One region of the Alkaliphilus flagellatus genome, then DNA from elsewhere that is predicted to be linked to it. Evidence: riboswitches for the same ligand, from Rfam matches in the RefSeq annotation. Region 1 holds a riboswitch; each other region holds the start of a gene.
The links. Region 1 has a riboswitch for cyclic di-GMP ahead of KQI88_RS03940 (ketoacyl-ACP synthase III). Riboswitches for the same ligand answer to the same signal wherever they lie in the genome.
Positions count from the first base shown of each region.

Region 2: it holds a riboswitch for cyclic di-GMP, as region 1 does, so the genes downstream of both, KQI88_RS06955 (PA14 domain-containing protein) here and KQI88_RS03940 (ketoacyl-ACP synthase III) in region 1, are expected to answer to the same signal.
Region 3: it holds a riboswitch for cyclic di-GMP, as region 1 does, so the genes downstream of both, KQI88_RS05005 (transglutaminase-like domain-containing protein) here and KQI88_RS03940 (ketoacyl-ACP synthase III) in region 1, are expected to answer to the same signal.
Region 4: it holds a riboswitch for cyclic di-GMP, as region 1 does, so the genes downstream of both, KQI88_RS06625 (tetratricopeptide repeat protein) here and KQI88_RS03940 (ketoacyl-ACP synthase III) in region 1, are expected to answer to the same signal.

Region 1 covers NZ_JAHLQK010000001.1:847,768-855,575, reverse strand. Annotated here, with positions in the region: gene KQI88_RS03960 (M56 family metallopeptidase) at 1-781, shown strand, start outside; gene KQI88_RS03955 (DUF3006 domain-containing protein) at 905-1,114, opposite strand; gene KQI88_RS03950 (ComEC/Rec2 family competence protein) at 1,135-2,403, opposite strand; gene KQI88_RS03945 (methyl-accepting chemotaxis protein) at 2,549-4,081, opposite strand; gene KQI88_RS03940 (ketoacyl-ACP synthase III) at 4,114-5,118, opposite strand; cyclic di-GMP riboswitch class I at 5,217-5,303, opposite strand; gene KQI88_RS03935 (hypothetical protein) at 5,487-5,837, opposite strand; gene KQI88_RS03930 (hypothetical protein) at 5,845-6,051, opposite strand; gene ybaK (Cys-tRNA(Pro) deacylase) at 6,053-6,538, opposite strand; gene KQI88_RS03920 (hypothetical protein) at 6,589-6,774, opposite strand; partial or broken gene KQI88_RS03915 (GNAT family N-acetyltransferase) at 6,936-7,292, opposite strand; gene KQI88_RS03910 (hypothetical protein) at 7,397-7,657, shown strand; gene KQI88_RS03905 (hypothetical protein) at 7,720-7,808, opposite strand, start outside.
Region 2 covers NZ_JAHLQK010000002.1:436,431-444,238, reverse strand. Annotated here, with positions in the region: gene KQI88_RS06980 (transposase) at 1-731, opposite strand, end outside; gene KQI88_RS06975 (transposase) at 798-1,127, opposite strand; gene KQI88_RS06970 (hypothetical protein) at 1,146-1,397, opposite strand; gene KQI88_RS06965 (transposase) at 1,376-2,257, opposite strand; gene KQI88_RS06960 (ankyrin repeat domain-containing protein) at 2,503-3,435, opposite strand; gene KQI88_RS06955 (PA14 domain-containing protein) at 3,435-4,898, opposite strand; cyclic di-GMP riboswitch class I at 5,052-5,134, opposite strand; gene KQI88_RS06950 (cyclase family protein) at 5,579-5,971, shown strand; gene KQI88_RS06945 (EcsC family protein) at 6,144-6,878, shown strand; gene KQI88_RS06940 (5' nucleotidase, NT5C type) at 7,133-7,726, shown strand; gene KQI88_RS18570 (helix-turn-helix domain-containing protein) at 7,742-7,808, shown strand, end outside.
Region 3 covers NZ_JAHLQK010000002.1:15,526-23,333, forward strand. Annotated here, with positions in the region: gene KQI88_RS04990 (collagen binding domain-containing protein) at 1-2,359, shown strand, start outside; gene KQI88_RS04995 (GGDEF domain-containing protein) at 2,510-3,466, shown strand; gene KQI88_RS05000 (class D sortase) at 3,484-4,170, shown strand; cyclic di-GMP riboswitch class I at 4,454-4,538, shown strand; gene KQI88_RS05005 (transglutaminase-like domain-containing protein) at 4,551-5,348, shown strand; partial or broken gene KQI88_RS05010 (HD-GYP domain-containing protein) at 5,649-5,948, shown strand; gene KQI88_RS05015 (metal-dependent hydrolase) at 6,046-7,059, shown strand.
Region 4 covers NZ_JAHLQK010000002.1:360,643-368,450, forward strand. Annotated here, with positions in the region: gene KQI88_RS06600 (N-acetylmuramoyl-L-alanine amidase) at 1-244, shown strand, start outside; gene KQI88_RS06605 (Veg family protein) at 425-712, shown strand; gene arcA (arginine deiminase) at 915-2,138, shown strand; gene KQI88_RS06615 (M20/M25/M40 family metallo-hydrolase) at 2,193-3,833, shown strand; gene KQI88_RS06620 (GIY-YIG nuclease family protein) at 3,875-4,126, shown strand; cyclic di-GMP riboswitch class I at 4,212-4,297, shown strand; gene KQI88_RS06625 (tetratricopeptide repeat protein) at 4,401-5,444, shown strand; gene KQI88_RS06630 (metalloprotease family protein) at 5,509-6,042, shown strand; gene KQI88_RS06635 (DUF3794 and LysM peptidoglycan-binding domain-containing protein) at 6,287-7,808, shown strand, end outside.

The DNA.
Region 1 (7,808 bases):
ATTTATAAAACCTATGATTGTATTGCCTATAAAAGATTTTGATGCAATGGAATTAAGATTTATTCTCCAGCACGAGCTTATACATTATAAAAGACATGATATTTGGTATAAGCTACTACTTACGATCGCAAATGCGCTTCACTGGTTTAATCCTATTATTTACATAATGGTGAAACGGGCAAATTATGATCTTGAGGCTTCATGTGATGAAAAGGTACTGCAAAGGAGTGATTTAAAAAGTAGAAAAATTTATGCAGAAACTATTATGAAGATAATTATTCAGAACTCAAATATTTATACAGTGTTTTCCACAAATTTTTATGGAGGTGCTCATAATATGAAAAGAAGATTTCAAAATATAGTAAATACAAAAAAGAGAAAAACTGGGTTAATCGTTTTAAGTTTAGTAATGGTAATAACAACTTTTTCAGGTGTAGTTTTTGCATTTAATAATCATAATGAAAAAACAAATGATATTAATTATGATGATTATGTAATGGAATTTGTTACTCAAAGTATATATCCTGATAAATTTCACAATTACTTTTATCAGTATGTAGGTAAAAATGACATCAGCTTTAATGAAAAAGAAAACAGTTTTTATTTTGGCGATAAAGAAATTTGGATACTATATGATGAAGACGGTAGAAAACTTTTACAAAATAGTAATGCTCTAGGTGTTGGTATATTCTTAAATGTAGAAAGGAATTCTAACGGTGAGATAGAAAAAATTTACGAGATTACTAAAGATGAGTTTACAGAATTAACAGGCTGGAGATAATAATATCTTTGTAGTTCTATAATGGAGTAAAGGTAACCCGTTGAGGTTACCTTTATTGTGCTAAAAACAACACTCCAATATAGCAATAAAAAAGACCGAGTGTCCTCGATCTCAGATAGCAAACTAATCTTCCCACATATCCTTAAATTTATCTTCTATATATTGCTTTCTCTTTTTAGTAGCTTGATCATCTCTATAGTATATTCCATCTATTATAGTTAAGACATCTCCTTCTTTTACTTCCTCATCTACTAGACACCTTTCTACATCTACCATTTCTCCATCTATTTCAATAACTGCATAATCCCCTTCAAATCTATCTAATATAATCATAAGTTTTCCCCATCTCCTTTTTACTGTGGTGTAAACGATACTTGAGTTTTTGTTTCTAAATTATCCTTTACGACTGTAACATCTACCTTTACCTCAAAGTCAATACTTGCTCTACCAATTTCATATGATATTTCTGCTACCCCATTTTTATCAGTTACTCCCTCATATGGAGTTGTTTTAGATTTATAATGGTTCAGTATTTTTACTTTAGCACCCTCAACTGGCTTACCATCTGAAGTTACTTTAGCAGTTAAAACTACACTCGAATTTTGCTTTGGCTTAGGGTCGCTGATTGATGCTGCTACATCTAACATCTCAATCTTATCATTTGCTACTTTATTACTACTTCCATTTTTATTACTCCCTTGATCATTTACATGTTTCTTTCCAACAGTATCAATCTCAATTTTTTCTCCATCTAATGTAGCAATTACAGTACCAACTTCAGCTGTATTGTATATTTTAATATTTTTTTTGTTAAGACGATTTACTACTTCACGGTGCGGATGTCCATAGGAATTATCCTTCCCAGAGGATATCACTGCATAATCGGGTGTTGTTTTATCTAAAAACCCATCTGTTGTAGAAGAATTTGATCCATGATGTGGCACAAATAATAAATCTATATCCAAATCTTGTTTACTACCTATCATCTCATTTTCAGATGTTTTTTCTATATCACCAGTTAACAATACAGAGGTATCCTCCCATGTAAGCTTAACTGTTGCACTATAATCGTTTAAGTTTTCATATTGCTCAGATATTGGTGCTACTAAAACAGCATTTGTTTCTCCAAAGGGTATTTCAACTCCAGCTTTAGCAGTTTTAAATTTAAGTCCTGCCTTGCTAACTGCCTCTACAAAGTTCTCAAAGGTTCTTGTAGTATGAGTAGCTTTAGGGTAATATACTGAACCTACTTTTAATTCTTTAAACACCGTAGGCGCTCCATTAATATGATCTGCATGGGGATGAGTGAATACAGCTACATCAATATGTTCATATCCGATCTCTTTAATGTAATCAACAATAATTCTTCCTGAATTCTCGTCATCTCCACCTGCATCATAAAGCATTGTTTTACCATCTGCTCCAACAATAAAAGCTGAACTTCCCTGCCCAACGTCAATAAAGTGAACTTTTAAACCTACTGATTCTTCACCATCAACAACTTTAGGGGATACCTCTTCCTCTTTTGCTATTGGACTTTTACCAGCTTCTGCACAACCAAATAGTAATATGATAATCATAGAGATTATTAATATCAAACTAACTTTCTTCTTTACAAACATATTAGCCCTCCTTAGATGTTTTATATTACCTAATTATATTATACCTTTTTTCTAACAAGTACAAATTTTCACTAAAGAAACTTGGTAAATCAAATAAAAAGACACCACCCCTAGATCCTTGTAGAAGTGGTATTTTAAAATATTTTTATTTAATCAATTCATTCATTTGTAATGCAATACCATTTAAATTTTCAGCATTAGCTGATAGTTCTTGACTCATAGCAGCACTTTGTTTAAATGATTGACTCAAGTGATTGAATTCATTGATAGCACTTTCTGTTATACCATATATTCTTTCATTAAACCCTACAATATTTCTTGTTTCTTCAAGTTGTTTATTTATAATGGTATTAATATCCACTATTGACTTTGTAAAGCTTTTAAGGTCATCTATCATACTCTTTACATTCTCTACTGTGTGATCAATAGCATTATCGCTATTGATGATTTGTTCATTATTATTAGTCATTAAATCCTCTATATCTACAATATTGGTCTTAAGCTCATCTGTAATCCCTACAACATCATCTAATGATTGTTTTGTATTTTCAGCTAGTTTTCTAATTTCATTAGCAACAACTGCAAATCCTTTACCTAATTCTCCAGCCCTTGCTGCTTCAATAGATGCATTTAATGCCAATAGATTTGTTTGCTCCGCAATATTACCAATAATTAATAGAATTTCATCTACTTTTTTAGCTTTATCCTTTAGTTTTTTAGCCACATCAAATGTAAATGCGATACTTTCTTTCGTGTTATCCATCATTTTTAGTGCTTCATTTAAAGATTTTTCATTTTCACTGGATAAGGCCATCAGTGCCAAGGATGAATTTTCAGTGTTTTTTAGCTCACTTGAAATTATCTCGGTTCCTTCTAATAAATTTTGAAGGCTGTTATTATTTTCTTTAGATTTATCCAATATCTCATTATTTGAGTTTAACACCTGTTGACTAGTATACGCTATCTCTTGCATAGAACTACTTTCTTCTTCAGCAATAGATGATACCATATCACTTGCATCTAATAAAGTATTAGCAAAATGTGCAGTTTTCTCAAGAATATGTAGTGTTTTTTTATTATTATTTCTAAGGTCTTCTTCATTTTTTTCAATTTCATTTAGTAGTCTTGAAGCGAAAAAAGTAAAGATGAAAATTCCAAATGAAGTAAGAGTAATCACAATTATTCTTATAATCATCTCTTGCAGAAAAACTTCTTGTCCCGGTAAAGCAATTGGATACAATTTAAATATTATAACCTGGCATAGCATGCCGGTAACAATAAAGGCAATATTTAGTTTAAGATCTAAAAATAAAGCACCTAATATAATAAAATAAAATACACTCATCCAAAGCTCCTTAGATGGAACCATAAATACTAAGTAAAGATAATTCACAAAAGTTAATATAAATATCAATACCTTTAACTGCTTAAAGATTTTCTCGTTAAAATTTTCATTAACGACTGTTCTTTTATGCAGAATAAAAAAAAGAATAGTTTCTATGGTAATTAATATACCAAATATACCAAGAGATCCCCATTGAATTGAATCATATAGTCCAAGATATTTCATCAAAGAAAAAGCTAGCATAGCCATGAATCCACTAATCGAATAAATAATTAATACAACCTTCAGTGTTTTTTTCTGATAATCAACAATTGTATTTGTATTATTTAACATAATATCTCCTTTCTGAGTGTCACTTTGCTCTATTACCATTTATAGAGCAAAGCTTCCATAGTATATCCTGCTGCAACAGAGCAAAATATAATAATCTCATCTTTTTTAAAGGCTTCTTTTTTCAGTCTATCATTTAATGCTATAATAGGACTGGCGCTGCCGTTATAACCATATTTATCCGCAACAAAAGTAGCTTGTCTCATTTTTGCCCCTAATTTTTCTAAGGTAACTTTTATATCCTCCTTTGAAAATTGTGACATAAAATAATGGGAAACATCTCTTGGTTGGTAATTATATTCTTCTAGTAATTTGATTATTAGTTCTGACCATTTATCAGCAAGGAAGCTAAAATCAAAAGGTATCCATTCCATTTTCCTATGATAGGAAGTTAAACTATCCTTCGAAATATTTAATAAACCACAAGTCGGAAATCTTATGGTGTTATTATAGTCATCATCAGTATACATTCTAGAGCCTAGCATACCTCTTATTTCTTCCTCTTCTCTCACTTCTAATATAACTGCAGCAGCACCATCTCCTACGATGGAGTAGGTAACCATGTCATCTTCTCGTGCAAAAGGACTAACTAATACAGATCCAACAACTAAAACTCTCTTATATTTTTCATCTGTTTTTAAATATCGACTTGCTACATCCATTGCATTAACCATGCCTACACAATTATTATTCATATCAAACACACTAGATGCATTTTTAGCTTTTAACTTATTTCTGATAATCAATGCACATGTGGGCATTAAATATTCAGGGGTATCTGTTGCTGATATGATCATATCAATATCCTCAGGATTAAGCCCTGCATCTGTTAAAGCTTTTTCTGCAGCCTTAACCCCCATATCGATACTATTTTCATTTCCTAATGTCTGCTTTCTGGTTTTTCTACCTAACTTATTAAGCAAGTTTTCTACATGATCTTCATTACCATATTCTTTAAAATGATTAATAATAAATTCGTTACTTACCTCTTTTGTTGGATGATATGTCCCTACTCCAACGATATGTACATTTTTGCGCATATCCTTGCCCCCTATTGAATTATTTTGATAATTAAACCTATAAATATAAAAAAAATAGACATACCTAAGCTAGGCCATCTATTTGTAATAGCTTTTAACTTAGCAACCTGGCAATCATAGAAAAAATTTTCTTTAGATCCATGGCTTTGCGTCCTTACCTTTCAGTAAGTTTGCCATTTATAAGTATTTTGTATATGTATCTTATTTTTAATATAATATCATACTTTACATTATATTACTATATTACCATATTACTATATTGTAAAAAATTATCGTAAATTAGCTAAAAATAGTAAAATAAAAAAATACCACCTTACACATTTTCATTTAATACGACTAAAAAAGATGATACAAATTTAGTAATAAGTTCATACACCATAGTGTATAACATATTTATTTAATGATATTGCCGTTCTTAGCAATACCATTAAATTAATCAATTCTTCTGATAATTTGGATCTTATATCTTTTGAAACAATGTTATAAAAAGTTTCTAATGATTCTGGAGGTATAATAGTAACGCCATATCTTGCAAGTGCAAAATTTGGTCTACTATAGCAATGAAAGTAAGTTTTCATAAAGGTTAATTCTTCCCACCAATCGTTCAAAATATCATCATCAATGGCAACACAGTTATATTTTCGGGGTTCATAATCAGATGAATAGTCTTTATTCTTTTCAAACTTATCTATAATACCGAATTGAGCAACACAAGGCATATTATTATCAACCTTCCTGATATAAAATAGTCTTTTTTTCATCAAACTCTACAAATACATAATCACTTATACTTATCATTGTTGAAAAGTTTACATCTATTGTACTTTTTAGAGCTGTTACGTCTTTAAATGATACTACGAAACAAGTAGCAGCTTTTACTTCTTCACAATATATAAATAATGTGATATATCCATGTATAAAGATTATACTCATTTTATTGTTCCTTTTTCAAATAAACAATATAAGCTAAATTAAAGCTAATAACCTTTTTTAATTCTTCAAGGCTTATCTCAACCTGATACCCAATTTTGCCAGCACTAAATATGATTGTTTCAAAATTACGTGCCGACTCATCAATCGTAGTATAGAAACTTTTTTTCATACCAATAGGGGAGCATCCTCCATGTATGTATCCTGTAATAGAGAATAAATCTTTTGATTTTAACATTTCGATTGATTTTTCGTTAACACTATCAGCTGCTTTTTTTAAATCCAGTTCATCAGCAACTGGAACCAGGAACACATAATATTTATTTGTTTTCCCTACTGTTACAAGTGTTTTAAACATTTGATTTGGATTCTGATTTAAAACATTTGCAACATCAATCCCACTAATAGCTTTTGTATTGGCATAACTATGACTTTTATATTCTACTTTCGCTTTATCAAATATTCTCATTACATTTGTTTTATATATCATATAACATCACCTCACTTCGTATTTTTCATCTGTTACTCCTTTAAAAGATATTATGCATTATTCTTCTCGTACAACAAACTTATAATGATATATAGCATTATTATAATTATAAAAGTGGTATATTTAATTATTTCTTTATTTTTACCAAGTAAATTTAAGATGGTTGTTACTACATTATAGGCTATAAATCCCATTATGAATGGTATAAATGATTTAATCCGCTCAATTTTAAACATAATCCACCTCCCAAATTTACTAATTATTCATTATGAACAAAGTATAAGCTAATTAAAACCTAAGTCATATTTTTAATCCTATGCCATATATTCTATAAAATCCTTACTTTGGATTTTACATCTTTTACGACTTTATAAACAATTAAACTCTTACATACTTCCTATACCTGAGTATTCCTAATATCTTTCCACTGTCTAGCTAACATACCATAAACAACATGATCTACATAATGGTCATAAAGCCATTCTGTCTCCCTTAAAGTTCCTTCATTAGTAAATCCTAATCTTTCAGGAATAGCTCTACTCTTGTAGTTATTTTCAGCACATCTAATTTCCACTCTATTAAGATTCAATTCTACTAATAAATACTCTACCAATGCCTTAGTTGCTTTTGTCATTATTCCTTTACCTTGATACCCTTCTCCAAGCCAATAACCTATGCTTGTTGACCTATTCGCAAAATTCATTCCATGGCAACCAATTATACCTGCTAGGTTTTGCTTATACCATATCCCTGCCTGGAATCCATTATTTGATGCAAATTATTTTTTACCCATTTCTATAAATATTCTCGTATCTTCTACTGTCTTGCTATTGTCAACCCATGGAAAAATATCTAAGAATGGTATTAAAAACTGATTTAGATAAAAAAGTTTTAATATTTAAAGTTCTTACATCATCATTGGCAATAGCTATTTTATTATATGGTGCCTCGGCATATCTACTTAATAAAATATATTATAAACCCTTTACAGCTGTCTGTTATATCTTTGGGATTGTTAGTTGTGAAGGTATGGTAAGATATAGTAGTATTAAAGATATAGGATCATTAATTAAGGAAATATATATAATTAAATATGGTAAAAATAAGGATAAAGGGTGATGCTAAATAAAAAAAGCAAATCCTTTATCCTTTTATACTTTGCTATTTATAAATCCATATTATTATTTTTTTAGGTCTCCAGCAAACTCATTCATAACTGCTAGTACTTCTTCTACCTTATCTGGTTTTAATAGGGCCATTGCTTTAGGAA
Region 2 (7,808 bases), on a different contig from region 1:
ATGGTCTTCCCTATCCCTAATATTCTACTTAATTGCCGAATACTTATATCTGTTTCATTATAAATATTTTTAATTAGTTTATTTCTTTCCTCAACTGATAATTTATTTAAATCATTAATATTATATTTTTTATGAATTATTTTTTTAAAAGTATCATCATTATACTTTTTAACAGGCTTATACTCTAAACATTCATCACTATTCTGGACATTCATATAACTGATAAAATCTTCTGCCGTTCTAAAGTAAGATTTAATTAATTCTGTATTTATAAATGAACTATGCCCTTGATATGTTAATAAATATTCTTTATGACTACTCCAATTGTAATTCTCTAACTTATCTATGATTCTCGCTTTAACCGGATTTTGATGAATATATCTTAACACTGTTATTAAATAATTTTCTGTTTCAACAGGTTCACTCTTATATCTATTTTGAAATAAATGACCTGTTCTTTCATATTTATTATTATGCCATCCAATATATCCTACTGTAATACGTTTGATGCTTATTCCAATTTCTTCATCTTCTTTAATTAACATATGTATATGGTTATCCATTAGACAATAACCATATATTTCAAATCCTCCAGCTTCTTTAGCTCTTATAACATTTTCAATAAACTTCTTCCTATCCTCATCATCTAGAAAGATATCTCTTTTGTCTATTCCTCTTAACATAACATGATAGATTCCCGTATTACTTCTTTTTCTTGCTTCTCTTGCCATAATATCACCCTACTTAAGCATAATACATTAATTACTTTAAGACAATTGAAACGTCCCCGTGTCTTTTTAGAGGCTAACAAATACCTTTTTACCTGTTAGTCTCCGAATTATTTCCTTTACTCCTAATATATTTATTGCTCGTTTCATATTATAGGCTAAAAAAGCAAAAGAAATCTGCGCTTTTACTGACTGCATACCTTTTGTCAGAAAATACGTCATGCCTAACCCTCGCTTTATGGTCCCGAAGGGATGTTCTACAATCATTTGTCTTTGTCTATAGAGTTCTTTGTTTTCCATCATTCTATGGTCTGCTCTATCTAAAATATCTTGATCTATGGGTCTCCTCACTCGTCTACCTCTTTTATCCTTTGTACATTTATCTTTAAAGCCGCACATACCACAAACTTCAAAGTTTTAGTATACTATTTCTTTTGTATTTTCATCAATAGGATTTTTTCTTCTAGAGTAAAGTTTTTCTCCTTTAGGACATATATAAATATTCTCTTCTTTATCATATATAAATTTATCTAAATAAAAGTCTACTTCACCTGTTGAGTTTGGAAAAACTTGCTTAGAAATATAAGCTATGATATCCTCTTCTTCACATTTTTTTAAGTCCGCTACATTGTAATAACCTTTGTCTGCTAAAGTTTTAAGTTCTTCCACATCGAATACTTTTTTGCACCTTCAGACATTTTACTTAACATACCATGATCAGTTGGATTATTTATAACATCACAGTCTACTACTAACTTATGCTTGCTATCTACTGCGGTTTGGACATTGTAACATACCTCAACTCCGTTGTTATTTGCAGCCATTAATCTTGATTCTGGATCTGTTGTTGATATTTCTTTTATATCACTTTTTTCTATTTCTTCTTTATACCCTTCATATTTCCCTTTTCGCTCTTTAAGGTCTTTAATCTTTGCTTGAATTTGTTCTTTAGTTGGCTTATGAGTGCTAGATTCTTTGCTATCATTCTCTTCTATTTCTGTCATATAGTTTTGTATCTTCTCTTCTAAGTATTTGATCTTTCGATTTAAATTTTTAGTACTGAAGGTATTTTTCTTTGAATTACAGGCCCTAAACTTAGAACCATCAACTGCTATTACCTTTTTACCGAAAAGATCCCATTCATTTAACAGAGATGTAAAGCGTTTAAATGTTTCATTAATAGCATTTTTATTGTTTCTTCTAAATTCGGATATAGACTTGTCATCTGGTGTTAATCTCCTTAACAACCACATTACCTCTATATTTGTTTGAGTCGCTTTTTCTAACTTTCTTGATGAAGTAATTTTGTTCATATAGCCATAAATATATAGTTTAAGTAGGTCTTTGGGGTTATATCCAGGTCTGCCTCTCTTCTGGGGGGCTGCATTTTTAAATCCTAATGAACCTACATCTAATGTTTCTACGAAAGCATCTATTATCCTTACAGAATTATCCTCTGTAATGTAGTCATCTACATATTCTGGAAAGGCAATCTTACTTTTTCTATGGATACCTTCTATATATCTCATGCTATCGCCGTCCTTACTACTATTATGGGCGAATTTATGCATGTTATATCAAAATTTTCTTACCAATTATTGCATTTTTGGCACAGGCTGACGTCCCATTGTCCACCCTTGTCTTTGCAGTGAGTTTTGGCGTCTCAAAAACGGAAGAAAGCGATGGAAGGACTTTGTTTTGTCTTTCCACCGCTTATGATTAACTTTAATGCTGACAGTCATGCTAATTTATGCAATTACTTATTCAAAAATGCTTAATACTTTTGTATATATTCTTCCCTTGAATCTGGATACAAATTCTTGATCTGATCTAGTGTATGTTTGTCAATTTCAGTATCCCAATAGTTCACACCTTGTCTAGAGAATTCATCAACTATTTCCATTTTTAGCTTGTACTTTTCTGAACCAAGATCAAATATCCATCTTCTCAGCAAGTCGACTGGATATAGTTCCTTCTTTTTATATGCACTAATGTTGACTGGTCTTGTATAGTATGGTTCTGAAATAGTTGCCTTTCTTTGAACTATTAGATAATAAGCATATTCAGGTTCGCCACTATGTTTCAATGCAAAAACTGAAGCAGTTCTACCACTTTCAGTCTTATATTCAATATCAGCCCCAGCTTCTACTAATGCTATTGTCTTTTCAATACCAGAACCTATAGAGTACATAAGAGGAGTAGTCCCCGGCTCAGTAATCAACTCATTCCCTTCATCATCATACCCGCTATAAGCAATATTTGGATTAGCACCATAGCGTAATAAGAGTTGTACATATTTCGGATCCTTCTTCGCATCTTTATCTACCCAAGAATATCCTGCAGCTATAAAAAGTGGGGTATTTCCTTGAACTGTTGATGCTATGTTTGGATCAGCACCACATTTTAACAGTGCCTCTGCAGAATTATATTTCTCCATTCCTATAGCCCATAATAGTAAAGTTGCTCCATATTTAGGCTCTTGATAATCAATAAGCTCAGGTTTATCTTGCGCTATTTTTTCGATAATTTTAACTTCTTGATCTCTGACAGCTAATGCTAACTTCCACACTGGAGTACCTTTGTAAATACTTATATTAGTAATCTTATATTCTTCCTTTTCCTTACCTTTGCCCTCTAATCGACAAGAAGATAATATGGCAGAAAAAGTTATAATGATAAATATAATATAAATCATCTTTCTACTCATTATTTATTGTTTTCCTCCCTTTCTTTAATTGCATCTTTTACTGCATCCATTGAATGATTTTTAATACCATTATCTATGTTCCTCTTTGGATTCCACGTATTAACAGGGTATTGTATAGGTAAATCAACTACACTTTCAATAGGTTTTGAAAACCAACCTTCTACAGTGTTTAAAATATCACCTTCTACAATATACGCAATCATAGATGCTGTATATTCCGAACTATCAAGACCATAAGCTTTTAAATTAACTGTTGCAGGGTTAAATAGAATTGCATTTTTATTATTTGCAACTGCGTTTGCAGCGGCTTCTGCACCACCTTTTGAATGCCCCACAAAAGTTATTATTGCATTTTCATCAATAGCTGTGATATCTTCAACGAATTGTTCCGAATACCGAACAGAATCCTTCAGGTCTTGTGAAGCCCCGAATAATTGTAATCCGTTTTCGTACCAGTCTTCTTTCTCTTCCTTAAACTTAGACGAGCCTGCATTTGCAAATGCATACTCATAAGTTCCATCCAGTCTCATTTTCTCATATATTCCGATTTCAAGTGAGCCATCAACATCACCTTTTTTATCAACAAGATACCAACCATTCCTAACATGTATTCTGCCTTTTTTTAGGCTGAGATTTTCAACATCAATCCATAGTCTTGCACCTCCATGAGCTTCAATATAGATTGTATATTCCTCTGAAAATATAGGTTCTATTTGCCCAGTCCAACTGACTGAAAATTCATCTCCACTAACACCAGGAGCAGGGGATGCATGCTGCCAATTAAAATTAATTGTTTGATCTAGTTGTTCATGTTTTTTATCAATAAGTCTGTCATCGTCATAATATTTTCCTTTTAAGCCTACTCCGTTACCTATTCTAATGGATGTCGTTACTTTTATAGGATCACTTTTTTCAGAAATATTATCATAATAATCAAAGGCAGCCACAGAATACTCGTAGGTAGTTGATGTATCCAAATCGTCGTCTTGATAGTAGTTACGATCTACGATAGCTATTTCATCTCCATCTCTATATAAGATATATCCTTTTACTTCTTGATCATCTATGGATTCATCCCAAGACAAGGCGATGTAACTGTCTGAAATTTCCTCAACTTTTAAGTTTTCTGGAATAGAGGGTGGCGTTATATCTATAATTACATTCACAATACCATAGACTTCATCGCTGACACTTGAATTTTTATTGCTTTCTCCGCTAATTAATTCGATTTCTAGTATTCCTTCTTCATCAAGTTCACTGAGATGCTCCTCTAAGTCTTCTGAAACAGGTTCCTTGAGATGATCCTCTAAATCTTCTGAAGCAGATTCATTTTCTATATCCTCCAACGTTGATTGAGAATGGTCATCTGTACTAAGCTGACCTTCAATAGCATAAGCATTAAAACCCATTGTAGGATCCGATACAGGAATTATAATGGATTGGATAATGAAGACTACTGACAAAGAAATTAAACAACCTTTTGAATACTTTTTCATGAAATTCCTCCTAATCAAATTTTGTGTTTTAATTTTAAATATTGGAATATTCCAAATAATATAAAAAGGCATAATAAAATACCCTATGCCGAGAAAACATAGGGTACCCTAGATTCAAAATTCAGCAGCCCGGCTATCATAGCAAATGCTTTAGACCCGTGGCTTTGCGTCTCTATCTTTCAATAGGTTTGCCTTTAACTTTATATGAAATTAATGATTATATTTTAAAATGCAAATTATGTAAATAATATCTTTCGAGATTTTATTTTTCTACAAAATAACCAAAAATCCTTTATATTTCGTTCGACGTAATCCGACTTTGTTCGTCATTAAAATACCAAATTACTATATTTACTGACCTTCTTTATATAAGTGCAGTTATACGAGTATCAATTGGCAAGATAACTTTTAAGTCCCCTAACCGTTTTAAGAAATCACACACTAATTTAGTAAAGTAAACACTAACAGAGACAGTTGACAACAATTAGAAAAAAATACAATGAATACACAATTGGATTTAAAAATAAAGTTATGCAATAAGTTTAGAAAACGGGTAATGCTACTTTGAATAGCATGAAAATATAATCTGGTTCCTGATACAGTAAATAGAAATCTTATCAAAACATATCTTTAGATGCTAAAAGAAAATCGAGCCTAATGATTTAGAAACTGCCCTCTCTAAATCTGGACAAAGGCTGGAACGTGGAGATATTATCCTTCTATACACAGGCCATTATGATAGGAATTTTGGTACAGATAAGTGGCAAACCACATATACAGGACTTAGTTATAACGCTGCAAAGTGGCTTGCAGAAAAGGGTGTTGTAAATATCGGAGTGGATGCTCCAGCCATAGATCATCCAGATGATCTAGACTTTTCTGGACATTTAGTATGTGGAGAGTACGACATTACAAATACAGAAAACCTATGTAATCTTGATAAGCTGGTAAATAAAAGATTTTTATATTTTGGATTGCCTCTTAAAATAAGAGATGGATCTGGTTCGCCTATTAGGGCTGTGGCCTTGGTGGAGGAATAGATAAAAATTATTATTTTTAAATGTATATGAAAAAGTACAGAGATGTTAGAGAGTTTAATATCCTGTACTTTTTTATTACTACAAAACCTAGAGTTATTTTTTCTTACAAGTTATGGTGATAAAGAGTCATGTTTGGTTTATACTATTAATAGGTTTAACTAAATAAAAAATAATGTATATTGGTGATTATATGATTTCTTATGACGATAAGGCTCTACATGAGCTACAAATCTGGAAGAGTAAAATGAGAAAAAAGCCTTCTATAATAGACAAGGCTTCAAAGGGAGTTCAAAATAAATTTAATGACATATTGCCAGATGCATATCATGAAATTATTACTTCTGCTATTAAAAATTTAACTAAAGCAGTCTTATTTGGATCTAAATATGTTACTAAACCTCCCATTAAAAACCTATCACTCATGGAAAGAGAAAAATTAGTTAAAGAAAAAACTAAGATTTATAAAACCACTGCAATAATTGAAGGTGCCGCAACTGGTGCTGGTGGAATTGTTTTAGGGCTTACAGACCTACCATTACTTTTAAGTATTAAAATAAAGTTTCTTTATGATGTTGCTAGTATATATGGATTTGATGTTTCAGATTACAAAGAAAGGCTTTATATTCTTAATATATTTCAACTTGCTTTTTCGAGTAAGGGTCATGTTAATGAAGTTTTTGAAAAAATGGAGAATTGGGAAGAGTACAGTAAATCCCTTCCTAATGATATCAATAGCTTTGATTGGAAAAGTTTTCAGCAAGAATACAGGGATTATATCGATTTAGCGAAGCTTTTACAAATGATTCCTGGAATAGGTGCAGTTATTGGGTCTTATGTAAATAATAAGCTTATGAAAAAATTAAGTGCAACTGCTATTCAGGCTTATAGAATGAGAGTTTTTGAATAAAAGTAAAGAGCTGATGTATTGAGGATATAACCTCTATACATCAGCTTTTTTTACATTTTTTATGGACAACATTTAAAATAATTTGTTTATGCCTGATGCATCTTAAAGTTTTTGTATTCAATTATACAGCAAATACACATTCCAACAATAGATGTAGCACCGCCAAACTTTACACAAACTTAACCTGTCGTTAAATTAAACTTTAAACTAGTTTTGTATAATTAAATCAGAATAAAATAGAAGGAGTGAAAATAATGCAACAATTAAATTTATGTATCGATATTGATGGAACAGTTACCGAAGCTTATTATTGGATTTCTAGAGCAAATGATTATTTTAATACTAAGATTACACCTAAAGATGTACAATCTTATGAAATACATGAAGTTTTAGGAATACCTAGGGAAGATTACAATGAATTCTATACCTTATATGGAGAGATTCTACATGAAGAAGCGAAGATAAGACAAGATGCAAAAGAAATTCTTTGTAACTGGTATGGACAACATAAAATTCATTTTATTACTGCTAGAGATGAAAGGATGAAAAATGTAACTAATAAGTGGTTTAAATATCATAACATACTAATGGACTCATTATCATTACTAGGTAGCCATGATAAAGTTGCTAAGGCGGAGGAGTTAGCTTGTGATATTTTTATTGAGGATCGATATGAAAATGCCTTGCAGCTTGCTATGTATGGATTTGATGTGTTACTTATTGACTGTACCTATAATAAAGGTCCTCTACCACCAACGGTCACCCGTGTAACAAATTGGTTTCAAATAAAAAATATAGTAGATAATCGGGCACAAGAACAATACGCTCAATTTAGAATTGCAAAATAACATCATCTATATAATATAAAATATAACAAAACATATATTTTAAAGGAGGATTTTTATGCTAAATGGTCTACAACACTGGATA
Region 3 (7,808 bases), on a different contig from region 1:
AACAGGATATCAAAAAGGATTTGAAATTGAATTTAAAGAAAAAGCTTTACCCCTAAATAAGAAAATCACTATTACCTATAAAACTTCTTTTGATCCAGAAAAAGGGATAGAAGATAATACTGCAAATGGATTATATGAAAACAAAGCTCAATTTATAGGAACAACTAAAAGTGGTGAAGATATAGAAAAAGATTCTAAGGATTCAACAACTGTAAATACAGAATCTTGGTTTAGTGGTAAAAAAGAAGGTAAAAGAATACATGAAGGTGAAGAAGGACGAACTAATGGATGGATCAGCGGTAAGGAGAGAAAACTTCAATGGGAAGTATATATAAACTATCTGAAACAAAACCTTGGTAGTAGTGTTACTGTAACTGATACTTGGGAATATGATGGACTTCTTGATGAAGATAGTATTGAAGTTAGACAGTATAAAGTAAACCCAAATGGAACAACAGAGATTCTTAATGACTGCTTAGTAAAGGGAGAAGACTATACAGTTTCTTCTAATGAGGATAAAAAAGAGTTTATACTAACCTTTAATAAAGAAGTTAAAGAAAGATATGTAATAATATATATAACCAGTGTAGATGGTAAATCTAAAAATGAATATATGAATAGAGCTGAAGTTAAGATTGGAGAACAATCATCAACATATGCAGGTACAGTAGCTTATTCCGAGTATGACGAGCTCCTATCAAAGGAAGCTATAAATGTAAATGGGACAAAAGTTTATACAGATGACGAGCTTAACTGGGAGATTATTATAAACAGAAGCTTGTCAGAAATTGAAAATGCTAAGGTAGTAGACACTATAAGCCCAGGTCTTGTATATGTGGTAGATAGTCTTAAGGTATATAAAATTGTTGGTGAAGAAGAGGTTATTCTAACAAATGGGTATACTTTAGAAACAGAAAATAATGATTTAAATGAAACTATTTTAACGATAGAATTTCAAGATAAAATTGATTCTAAGTATGTAATAAGATATAGTACAGTAGTTTCAGCAGAAACTGGAGAAGTTAATAATAAGGTTTCCTTTAGTGGTTCTGAAGAAATAGAAGAAATAATAGAAACCACAAAGCTCAGTGCAAGGCAATTTTCTTGGGTAGGTGGAGAGATAGATCCTAACAAAGGTAATATTAAGCTAATAAAAATTGATGGAGATTCACCTAATGAAAAAATAAAAGACGCTGAGTTCCAATTATACTATTATTTAAATGGCGAAAAGAAACTAGTTGGTGAACCTATTAAGACCGATGCAGATGGAGTGATTTTATTCCAAAATCTATCCTTTAGAACCTACTTCTTGGAGGAAGTTAATCCACCAGAAGGATATCAGGCATTAGAAAAACCAATAGAAATTAAGCTTGATAAGGAAGAAGTAAGCGAGGATTACGATAATAATACAAGAACGAAAACTTTAGAAGTTAAAAACTACAAGCTTGGTTCACTAGCTATCAAGAAAGTAGATTCTAAAGATGAAACTAAGGTTTTAGCTGGAGCAGAATTTAAACTTAATAATACTGAAACTAACAAGGAGTATATTTTAATAACAGATGATAACGGATCAGCAAAGCAAGAAAATTTACCCCAAGGCACATATACTTTAAGAGAAACAAAACCACCAAAGGGATATAAATTAGACTCCAAGACTCGCACCATAGTTATTAGTGGAAGTGATGAAGAAGATAAGGAACTTCATATTGATCTATCTATATCAAATATAAAAACACCGCCACAACCAATTTTAGGTGGGTTAAGTATTAAAAAGGTAGATAGTAAAAATAGTACAATAGTATTATCAGGAGCAGAGTTTGAGCTTAAAGACTCTAAAGGAGAAGTAGTAGCTGTACTAACAACCGACGAAAATGGAGTAGATACGGTTACAGGTTTACCATTAGGGAAATATACACTAGCTGAAACAAAAGCACCAAGAAGATATGATTTAGACGAAACTATTCATAAAATAACAATAAGTAGTTCTATTACTGTTAATTTGGTTTTGGAAAATATTAAAACACCAACTACACCTGGTGGAGAAGAACCAGATAAGCCAGACAAACCAGATAAACCAAATAGACCAACAGAACCAACAAATCCAACGAAACCAACAGAACCAGTAGAACCACAGGAGTATGTTGAGCCAGAAGAGCCAGAGACTCCTGTAATCGAAGAAACTCCTGTAGATGACGGGGTTGAGGTACCAGATGATGGTATACCACTAGGAACTATAACAGATTTTGAAACTGAGAAGCTACCTCAAACAGGTGAAGGAAGTCCTCTTATGATGTATTTGGCTGGGCTGTTACTAATTATTTTAGGTTGGGTAACAATAAGAAAGAAAGCTGCTCAATAAAAGGCATAAGTAACAGAGTTTAACAATAAATATACTTAAAGCATTTAGACAATAAGTTCTCCAACTGAAGAAGATGGAGGACTTATTGTTCCATTAAGTTAAAAGCATCATTATTTCTAATGATGGTAAGAGGAGATAAAATGAGATAAAATGAAAGCTTTTTTTGTAAAAAAGAAAAAATCATTAAATGTTAGAAATAGATTGTACTATTATATAAGTTTATTAATAATTACGTTTATTCTTGTATTTACTGTGACAGCAACGATTATATGGAAACTAGATCAGGATGGACTCCAAATAGATCAAAGTAAGGTTTCTTACTCTAAGGGATCTACACCAGTAACTGTATACTTTTCTGATATATTAAAGACTACTAAGTTAATCCAGTTTGACGAGCAAGAATATATTTATGAGCTTTGGAGGGTGTCACCACATACAGGTGAAAGGTTAATAATAGGTGCATCAACAAAATTGATTAAGCCAGTGGAAAGAGCCTTTAAAATAACAATAAGGGTAATAGTAAGTATGTTAATGGTTCTGTTGATAAAGACTATCTTAGAATTGAAAAACCGTAAGAAGGAACTTGAACAAATTGCCTTTTTCGATATGCTAACAAATCTGCCAAACCGACGTTTGTTATATGACAGATTACAGCAGGCAGTTACCCAAACCCAAGATACTGGAAAAGTCCTAGCTATATGCTATCTTGATATAGATAACTTGAAGCCTGTCAACGATACAATGGGCCACCAAACTGGAGATCTTCTATTGATAGAAATAGCTCATCGTTTTAAGTCTTGTGTAAGATCGGGAGATACGGTAAGCCGTATAGGTGGTGACGAGTTTGTTATTATATTACAGAATCTAAAATCTTTAGAGGAGTGTGATGTAATTCTAAAGCGTATCTTAAAATCGACAAATACTCCAATTATATTGGGACATAATTGTATAGAGACATCTGTTAGTATTGGAGTAAGTTTTTATAGTGGTGATAATAAGGACATAGATACACTAATTAGACAGGCTGACCAAGCTATGTACCAGGCTAAAAGATTAAGTAAAGGCAATTATCATATATTTGGATGCCAGGATATTAATAGTGTATAAATTTATTGGAGGATATAATGAAAAATAGATTATCTATCAAAAATGTACTAGCAATAACATTAATCGTTATTGGTAGTGGCATTATTTTGTACCCAAATTTGCGTAATTTTTATTATGATATAAAACAACAAGAGATTAAGAATAATTATATTAAAAGTATGAGTGCAATTCGTGCTATAGATGATGATACGAACCAAGATATAGATAACATTAAAGAGGATATAATTGAAGAAGATGAAAGTCTTGAAGATCAGATGGTACATCAATCGGAAAATAAAAAGATGTTAGAATTGGATAAAAAATGGCCTGTTGAAGCCACTTTAATAATTGAAAAAATTGATCTATTAATGCCAGTATTAAAAGGTGCAACAAAGGAGCATTTAAATGTTTCTATATCCAGTATTAATAACACTGGAAAGCCTTGGGAAGGAAATAATTATGCAATAGCAGGACATAGAAGTAGAAAATATGGGCGTCATTTTAATAGATTAAATGAATTAGAAATCAACGATGAAATTTCAGTGATGGATACAAAAAATAATGAATTTATTTATAGGGTTTTTAGCAAAGAAATAGTAGACGAGAATGAAATTTCAGTATTGGAAGACCGTAATAAAAGTGAACTAACATTGATTACTTGTGATCCTATTAATGTAAAAAATCCACCAACACGATTAGTCGTGAAAGCCATCCAGATTAATTAAACTTTATTTTGATAAAAGTAAGTATATTTAGCTGTATTAAAAAATTATATGTTAAGCTTATATAAGTTAGGGTATTTATATGATAGCAAGCTAGATAAAAATAATATGATTAATAATAAGAATGTATTTGAGATTATTGATAGTATAATAAAAAAGAAATATTATTAAATAAATTATTAAAAACAAATATTTAAAACAAATATTTAAAACTTTTGTACTATATAAAACTAGGACAAATTGTAGTATAGTAAAAGATAATTAAATATATTTATCAGGTGCTTTCCACCGATAAAGGCAAATCTAGTGAAAGCTAGAGACGCAAAGCTAAAGGGCCTTCCTTAGAAATAAGATGGTAGCCAGTTACCGAAAGGGGAGTTTTTATGTTAAAGCTACGTAAAGTAATTTCTTTGTTAGTTATTATTTTATCAGTATACTCCACGGTAGTCTTTGCACAAGCTTCTACTCCAGGTATTGATAAAACCAAATTAGATGCTGGATTAGTAAGTATTAATTATGATCCTCAAAAACAAGTGACTACAAAAGTAATTATTAGTAAAGGTGATGTGAAATATACTTATAATCTAAAATCAAATAATAGTTTTCCATTACAGTTTGGAGATGGAGAGTATACGATTTCTATTTTAGAAAATGTAGAAGGCAATAAATATAAGCTAGTAAAAAAAGAGGATGTTATTTTAGAATCAACAAATAAAAACGAAGTATTTTTACAATCCATCCAAATGATTCACTGGCATAACGATATGGCTCCCATTAAAAAGGCTAGGGAATTAACTAAAAATGCTCAAAATGATAAAGATAAAGTTACTGCAATATATAATTATATTATAAACAATATTAGTTATGATAATAATAAAACAAACAACATTAGCACAGAATATATACCTTCTATAGAGGAAACATTAAAAGTATCCAAAGGAATATGCTATGATTATTCAGCCTTATTTGCGGCAATGCTTAGAAGTGTAGATGTTCCTACCAAACTAATAATGGGACGTAAAAATGATATTGATACATACCATGCTTGGAATCAAGTATACTTAAAGGATACTAATGAATGGATTACTATAGATACTACTTATGATGCCGCTAAAAAAACAAAATCACCTAATTTAATGATTAAAAACGAAAAAGAATATTCTATAGAAAAACAATATTAAATCCTATTATTATGTATAAAAATTAATTGTATATAGAACTAAAGCAGTTGGCTTTTCTTTAAAGCTGACTGCTTTTTAATTGATTCAATAATTATGTTTAATAACTTATAAACAACATATTCATTATATATAGTGTAGATATATATAATGAATATGAATAATAAGCAGTAATAACAAAGACCATTAAAAGAGCATATACTATTTGGATTTTTTGTTATTATTATACCATTTATTAAGATAAAACCTACCTGTATAATAAATTGAGGCTGTGATTGTGATTAAAAACATAAATATCCAAATGATGTTGAAATGAAAATAATAAAAAAACATCCTATTTATAGTGAAGAACTTCTTTTAAAGCAAGATTCTTTAAGCAAGTGTGCTGCAATAGTAAAATATCACCACGAAAAGTGGGATGATTCAGGATGTCCTGAAGGGATAAAAGGGGATGGAATACCGTACTTAGCAAGGATATTAAGTATAGTAGATGTATATGATGCGCTTACTACAGATCAGCCTTACAGAGAAAAGAATTTTACCCAAGAAGAAGCTTTAGAAATCATCTTGAAAGGTAGGAGTAAACAATTTGATCCCAACTAGGTATCAATATTTATTAACTACTTCGAACAAATAATAGGAAACGGTAATAAATATAAAGGTACTAAAACAAAATTTGATGTAGTAGGAGGTTATTGACATGATGGGAAAAACTCATCTTAAAATAGGGGTATTAAGCTATTGCATAATATTGACAATACCTTTATTTACAGTGATTCCATATGTAACTACAAGTGGAATTAGCCTGGTTCAAATTATTATAGCTGGGATTGCTACACTTATGCCTGACGCAGATAGTCAACATAGTTATATAAATCGCTTAAATCCAGCTACTGGAGTAGCTAATAAGGCAATAGATACAGCCGAGAATATATTAATTAAAGCTGTTACAATTGCATTTACAATAGGAATTGGCCTTTTGATTATAATTAGTCCTGGCAAGTTGATTCAAATGTTAATGGCCATGGGGATTTCATCCAGTAAATCTAAAATACTTATTTATGGGATTGGGATATTGCTTTCCTTACTTGGACTCATAGGTGTTAAAGGCGAGCGAATTTTAAAAAGAATACCCTTTGTTGGTAATATATATAAAAGCGTTATAAAAGGTATCAAGAAGGTAGCTACAGTGTTTAGAAAATATGCATTGATGTCAATTTATATAGGCGCGGGCATATGGATTATTTTTTACAACTTCAACAAGTATAATGATTTAAATTTATATTTAATAGGGCTAATTTTTATAGGCATAGCTATATTTCCACATCGGAGTTTTTTACATTCAATCGAAGGATTAGTTGCACTTACAATGGCAGTATCATATTTAAGCAATAAAATAGGATATCCCCAAGCTACACCAGCTTTTTTCATCGGTTATTTTAGTCATCTTTATTTGGCTGATATATTTACAAAGGAAGGTATTCCATTATCTATATTGCCTAGAATATTGAAAAAGACTGGATTACACACTTATTTAAGAAAGTCTAAGATATATATGATGATATATAGAATTTTAGATATTCGTTTAGTGGTTCCAGTAATGAGCACTGGAAGTAAAAAAGGTAACATTATTGAAGCTAGTTATGTGTTAGCATTATTAGCCATACTTATCGTTTCTGTAGTAAGATATGATGTTGCGATCAGGTTCTTGTAAGGCATGAAATATGAATTAGAAGGTAATAACGAAAAAAGAGAAGAACTAGAATAAAGCTATGATATAATAAACTTATCCTTCCAGGATCTAAGGGAGGTGAGTTATAATTGTCACGACGCACAGAAGAGAAAGAAGAGTACATAATAAAACTTATGACAGCAATCGCAGCCTTAATTACAGCATTAGCAGCATTAATAACCGCAATAAAGTAGAAAAAGCAGGTGTTCGCAGCACCTGCTTTTTCTTTTGTTATAATTGTCCAACGCACATTTATCTTTTTACTTTGCTTATTTATAATATACCACATTTGCCAAGACTTATGCAATAATTTAAGCAAATTTACTGTTAGTTCTCATAAAGTTTGGAAAAAAATATTCTTATTAATTAGATTTCTCATATGTTTATCTCAAATAGTTTGAGTTCTAAACTTAAAAAGTTAGAAAAAAATTACTAAATCTCAAATAGTTTGAACTATTTAAGCTTATATTTTTAGAAATTTTTCAGCTATTCTAGAAGTACTTTTTCTTCTAATTAATATAAATACTTATTTTTACCTACTATTTTTAAGTAACAACTTTATACACACTTAACTCTATTTTTCAATATAGAAAGTGTGATTTACATTTATATACTGTTAAATAGCTTTTCTAGCCTCAAAATAACTAAAATTTCTATCTTAATCAATTTTCCACAAATCAATAATATTTATATCTTTACTATCAGTCTTGCGTACTCACCCTTGCATATCC
Region 4 (7,808 bases), on a different contig from region 1:
AGTTGCTAAAGAACTTGCAAGAGAAATAATGACTGCATTGACAGAGGAGATTGAGACTCTGGATAAAGGTATAAAGCCAGCTGACTTTTTCCTATTAAGGGAAGTTATTGTTAGTTCTATCCATGTGGAAGTAGCCTACATCTCTAATTTTGCAGAAGAAAAGATGCTAATGGATGATAGCTTTAGAAAGAGAGCTGCTAAATCCATCGCAAAGGGATTTGTTAATTTCTATAGATATATTTAGTTAAAATAAAATAAGAGAATTAACAATTCTCTTACTTTATGTATAATAAATATTTAAAAAACAAATATATGCTATTTGACAAACAATCCATTTGCATTTATAATATATGGTCAACTATTTGACAATAGTTATCAAATATGTTATGATATAATTGTCAAAGTTGCGAAAGAAGGTGATTACTTGGCAATCAAAACTCCACTTGATGGAACAAATCAATTACAAGAGATTAGAAAGAACATTGAAGGATATGTTGGACAAAAAATTGTTCTTAAGGCTAATAAAGGAAGAAAGAAAACTACTGTTCGAGAAGGAATCTTAGAGAACACATATCCCAATATCTTTATCGTAAGAATTGATGGAAAGTTTGATGACAATGTTAGAAGAGTTTCCTACAGTTATTCTGATATTCTTACAGAAACAGTTGAAATCACCGTGTGTAGTGACAACAAGAGTATTAAAGTTAGTTAATATAAACGCCACCCTAATGGGTGGTCTTTATTTTTATAATCAATGAGACAGCATTATACGAGTTTAAATTTTTATACATTAAATGTATAAAAACTCTATAAACCTTATAAATACTAATATTGAATTATGCATAAAAATTGGATATACTATTATTAGAATAAAAAGACAATTCATAAAAGTTTAAAACGGAGGCGGAAAAACTATGCTAAATGGTGGTTTTTTAAATATTACATCGGAAATAGGCAAATTAAAGGCAGTACTTCTTCATAGACCAGGTCGAGAATTAGAGAGATTAACACCTCAATATTTACAAGAACTTCTATTTGATGATATACCATGGCTTAATAGAATGAGGCAGGAGCATGATGGCTTTGCAAAGGTAATGACTGGCAGAGGAGCTGATGTATATTATTATGAAGAATTATTAGAAGAAGTTTTAAAGAATAAAGATATACATGAATCCTTTGTTGAAGATTTAGTAAAGATCTGTAACATTGGTAATGAACTATTAGAAAAAGGTATTATAGAATACTTATTAACAAAAACGCCAGCAGAAACTGTGGAGATAGCTATATCAGGACTACATAAAGATGATTTACCAGAAATTAAACGTGAACCTTGTTTATTAGATTATATTAAACAAGAATATCGTTTCTATATAAATCCTCTACCAAATCTATATTTCACCAGAGATCCAGGAACCGTTATTGGTCAAGGTCTATCTATTAATAAAATGGAAATGAGTGCTAGAAATAGGGAAACTATGTTTTTACGATATATTTATAAATACAACCCATTATTTAATGGGAAAAATACTCCTCAATGGTACGATTACAATGAAAAACACAGTATAGAGGGAGGAGATATTTTAGTATTAAGTGATAAAGTGGTGGCGATTGGCTGTAGTGAAAGGACTTCAGCTAATGGTATAGAAATTTTAGCCCAAAGACTTTTTGAAAATAGTAACATAGAAAAGGTGCTAGCTGTTAAAATTCCATTTACTAGAGCATATATGCATCTAGATACGGTATTTACAATGGTTGATTACGATAAGTTTACAATTTATCCTGGAATAGAGGATAGGGTTAGTGTATATGAGTTAACCAAGGGTAGGAAGATGCCAAAGATTACACCTATAGATACATTAGAAAACAGTTTGAAGTCAGCCTTAGGACTTCCAGCTATAAAACTAATTAAAACTGGTAGAGGAGATGCCATTACAGCGGCTAGGGAGCAATGGAACGATGCTACTAACACCCTAGCTGTTGCACCTGGAGTAATTATTACATATAATCGCAATGAGATATCAAATGAATATTTAAGAAATAATGGAATAGAAGTTATAGAGATTGAAGGATCTGAACTGGTAAGAGGACGAGGTGGTCCAAGATGTATGTCTATGCCTCTTGTGCGTGAAGAGCTTTAGTATTGATGGTTTAAAGATTTAGAGTAAAACAATACATATTAAGGGGGTATTATAATGGACATTGGTAAAAGAGCTGAAGAGCTAGCTATAGGGCTTACAAGTATCCTTAGTGTTGTAGGTACTAAAGAAGAAAATAATGTGGTTAAAAGAATCTATAAATTCTTTGGTGAAATGGATTATTTTAAGAATAATCCTGAAAACTTAAAATACGTAGATGTTATAGACGATGAGATTGGTAGAAAATCTACTTTGGCTACGATTAAAGGAAAAAAGGGAAATTCCAATAAGACAGTTATTTTAATTGGACATACAGACACTGTTGGTATAACGGATTATGGTGACTTAAAAGAGTATGCTACTAAACCTTTAGAATTAATTGAAAAATTAAAAGAAGTAATCATTCCTGAAGAAGCCAGAATTGATTTAGACACTGGAAATTATATCTTTGGTAGAGGAATTTTTGATATGAAATGCGGAGTAGCAATTATCATGACCATAATGGAAGAACTAGCTAAAAACGTAGATAATCTAGAGGGAAATGTTATATTTGCTGCTGTATGTGATGAAGAAGGCAACTCTGGTGGAATGCTATCTGTAGTACCTGAATTAGTTAGGCTTAAAGAGTCGGAAGGCTATGAATACTTAGCAGTTATAGACACTGATTATAGTGCTCCTAGATATGTTGGCGATGAAAATAGATATGTATACATAGGTACTGTTGGTAAACTAATGCCTAGTTTCTTTATAGTAGGTAAAGAAACCCATGTGGGGGAACCCTATAAAGGATTAGACCCTAATCAAATATCTTCTAGCATAACTAAGGAATTTAACTTAAATATGGAGTACTGTGATGTGGCTGAAGGAGAAGTGTCTCTTCCACCAATTACTTTGAGGCAACAAGACTTAAAAACAGAATACTCAGTACAAATTGCGAAGACTTCATATCTTTACTTTAACTATGCTACCCATATATCTACTCCTGATGAAGTAATGAACAGAATGTTAGTAGGAGCTTTTAAAGCTTTCCAAAATACTATAGATGAGTTAAATAATCAATATAAGAGTTATTGTAAAATGAGTAGTTATCCTTATGCGGAGTTACCTTGGAAAGCAAGAGTTATTACTTATGAAGAGCTAGTTGAAAAAGTTAGGGCTGAAAAAGGTGAAGAACTTAATTTAATGCTTGAGAAATTAAATAGAGAGCTACTTGATAATGATAAAATTGATGAAAGGGTTTTTGCATTAAAACTTGTAGAGCAAGTACATAAAATGTGGTCTGATAAAGAACCTGTAGTTATAGCTTATTTCTCACCACCATATTATCCTCACATTTATGTAGAAGGTAATGAAGTTAAAGAGAAAAATCTTCTAAGAGCTGTTGATGATGCTATTGAAGCTGCTGACAACAAATTTAATATAGTTAGAAAAAAATTCTATCCTTATATATCAGATTTAAGCTATGCTGCTGCACCAAAAGAAGATTCTATCATCGGAGTTTTAAAAGAAAATATGCCAGGTTTTGGTGTAAAATATAATCTTCCACTTAAAGAAATGCAAGAACTTAACCTTCCTGTAGTAAATATAGGACCTTTCGGCAAAGATGCTCATAAGTTTACAGAGAGAGTAGAAAGAGATTATTCCTTTAATGTGCTTCCGAAGATGGTTTATGATACTATTTTAAATTTATTAAAGTAGGCTAGTACTAGAAAAATGATAAAATATATATGGTGATTAAAATGAACTACGTATACATATTAGAATGTGCTGATAAGAGCCTATACACTGGATGGACTAATAATTTAGAGAAGAGAGTTAAAACCCATGGAGATGGGAATGGTGGGAAATATACAAGGGCTAGACTTCCTGTAAAGCTTGTATATTTTGAAGAGTATGATGATAAAGTATCTGCCCAGAAGAGGGAATATGAAATAAAGCAGATGAGAAGAAAGGAAAAATTAAAATTAATTGAAAGCGCCATTGTCGAATAATGGCGTTTTTTGTCGATATGATAATAAAGGATTTTGTAGAGAAATGTATAATTATATACCTGTTAAACGGAAAAATATATACAGTATTTGAAAAGGGCAAAATTATCGAAAGATAATGACGCAAAGCCTTGGGCCTAAAGTATATTTTACTATGGTAGCCGGGTTGCCGAAAAGGATAATCCAATTATATAAGGATTATCCTTAGCTTTGTGCGCTTTTGTACAAAGCTTTTTTTATTTTAAAGTTATATTATCTATGAAAGGAGGCTAAAAATATGTCGGAAGAAGTAATGGAGCAGGATTATGTCGATGATGGAGTATGTAAAAACTGCAATAGTCCTCATGTTGAAGAGGGATATAATCTAGCACTATGTAGAGAGTGTAGAGAAGAATTTGTTAGGAGACCCATACCTCTATGGGTTAAGGGATTTATTATAATATTAATATTTACGTTTATTGCTGGTATAATGAGATTTCCTCAAACATTAATCAGTGGTATTGCCTATGAAAGAGGGAAAAAGGCAGAAACAGCCCACAAATATAAAACAGCTATGGAGGAGTATGAAAAGGCATTAGAACAGTATCCAGACTCCACATTAATATTAGCTAAACTGGCGGTTACCTACTATCATAATAATAAAATTGAAGAAGCCATTAATACTATTGATATAATTGGTGGTAGAGATCTGGACGAACAGGATTTAGTTGAGGAAGTTAATGAAATTATGGATAAAATATCTAGGAATTTTTATCCAAGCGAGGAGTTAGTGAACGTATTAGATCAATATGATCTAGGAACCCAAGAGTTTTTTAATGAATTAGAAAATTGGGTTAATAAAAATCCAGAGGATGTTTTTGCTATTTATTATTTAGCTAATGTCTATTACGATCAAGGAAGATATGATGAATCAGAAGAGTATATGAATAAAATACTTAGTATTGATCCCACATTTTATGATGGCTATTTATTTCTTTCTGCACTTTATAGGGAAAGAGGCGAGTTCGATCGAGGCATTGAATATTGCAACAAAGTTTTAGAACACAATATTGAAAATCCACGTGCTTATGTTGGATTAAGTAGAATTGAACTTAAAAGATATGAAGATAAAGCAGCATTGGACTTTGCAAAAAAGGCTTATGAGATTAGTCCGCAGGAACCCTATTTTATATCAAATCTTGCCTTAGCATATCATTATAATAATATGGAAGAAGAAAGAAATAAAACAATGGATTTACTTAGAAATCAGCAAAATCAGTACAGTAATAGGGAGATAAAATGGTTAGAAGATGTTATTTCAGGGCTGATCAAATTAAGATAGTAGATAATATAGGAAAAATGTTGAATTGTATTTATGCCTATAAAGATGAGAGGAGGTAGAATTAATGTATATAATACCAGGTTTTTTGGTTTCTATAACAACCTTTCCAGGTGTAATTGTTCACGAACTTGCACATCAGTTATTTTGTAGAATTACAAGGGTTGCAGTATTAGATGTTTGTTATTTTAGCCTAAAAAATCCAGCTGGATATGTAACACATGAGATTCCTACAGAGCCTATTAAACAGTTATTAATAGGAATAGGACCATTTTTAATTAATACTATCCTAGGTGCTTTGATAGCTCTTCCAGGAGCTATACCAGTAATTAGGTTTGGTGATGGTCATACAGTAGATTACTTTTTTATATGGCTAGGTATTTCTATAGCAATGCATGCTTTTCCTAGTATTCAAGATGCTAAAAATATTTGGAATGGAATTAAAAAAGAAGAAACACCAATATGGATTAGAATATTAGCTACACCTATTGTTGGACTTATTTATCTATGCACTATTGCATCTGTATTATGGTTTGATGTTATTTATGGTATGTTTGTAGCTATGTTAATTCCAAATATTATTATAAACCTATTGGCTTAGTTATTAAGTATCAGTTTCAATCTATAATATTATTGAGATTAAGGTTAATTCCTTTAGATAGAATAGCAAAAAAAGAAGTGAAAATCCTGCATTTTCACTTCTTTTTTTTATTTAATAACATATATATGTAAAAGAGAAATTTTATTGGACTAACTAAAATGGTAATAAATTTTTTAACATATTTTGTACACAACAAAATATAGTATAGTAAGGATTTTAAAAGATTTCGGGAGGAGGCAAATGTATGTCTGTTGAACTAATAAGAGACTTGTTTAAATTGGATCAAGTAGTAGGTGAAAATATTGCTCAGACAATTGTAGAAGGAGATATTCTAGTACCTGATACAAAGCCTGACATTACAAGAGTTTTATCTGCCAATGGTAAAGTACAATTAACTAAGCAAGAGATAATGGATAACAAAATTGCTGTAGAAGGGACTACATATTTTAAGATTTTATATGTTTCTGAAAAAGGAGAACAACCTCTTTACAGCATAGATAGTAGCACAGAATTTAAGCAAAGTATTGAAATTGAAGGTATTAATTCTAAAATGAAGAGTGAAGTAGTAGCAGAAGTTGAACACGTTGACTTTAATATAAACAACGATAGGAAAATTGGGGTAAAGGCTGTAATTAACTTAACTGGTAAAGGTATTGAAGAAAAGACTATGGAAATTACTAAGGATCTTGCAGGCCTAGAGGATATTCAAGTGTTGAAGGAAACATTTCAATACACTGATATTGTAGGAGTCAACAAATCAGAAACATTAGTAAAAGATAATTTCGAAATAGATGAAGATGAATATGAGATTAAAGAAGTTTTAAAATGGGATGCTACAGTACTAGAGAGGGAAACTAAAATTACCGATGGAAAAGTAATTGTAGGTGGTATAGTAAATATCGATTTATTATATGTTGATGAAGATGATGAAAATCCATTAAAGATAATTAAAAGAGAGATTCCATTTACTCACTTTGTAGAAATTACGGATGCTTTTAGTGATATGAAATATAAATTAAAACTTTCTGTTGACGAACTTTACTATGATATTAAAGAGAATATTCGTGGTGAGAGAAAGATAGTAGAAATTGAAGGGGTAATTAAAGTAGAGGCCAAGGTTATGGACACTCAAAGTAGGGAGATATTGGTTGATACATATTCACCAAGTAAAGTGCTTAAAATCAACAAAAAGCAGATTGAATTAAACGAAAATATTGGTATGAATAGAGCACATGTACTTTTGAGAGAAACTTTAGATATACCTCATGGCCATCCTCCTATTAATGAAGTATTTTCTGTTAATGTTAAACCAATTTTAACAGACTATAGTCTTGTAGTAGATAAAACTATGATAGAGGGAATATTAGAAGCTACAATTATGTATAAGGCAATGGAAGGAATACAACCTTTATATAGCTTTATTCAAGAAGTTCCATTTAAACATTATGTTGATCTTGAAGGTCTACAAGAAGATATGGAAGCTGAAGTTGAATTATTTATAGAAGAAACAAACTATAATGTTATAAATGGAGAACAGGTTGAGCTGAAGATAAATGTAGGAGCTACCTGTGAAGCATATTGTAAAAAAGTTATAGATGTAATTGCAAATATTGATGAATTAGAAGAAGATGTTAATATAACATCAAGACCGAGTTTAACTATATATTTTATGCAACCTGAGGACACTCTGTGGAAGGTTGCTAAAAGATATCATACAACTGTACAAAGGATTATGGAAACAAATCAAATTGAGAATCCAGTAGCTG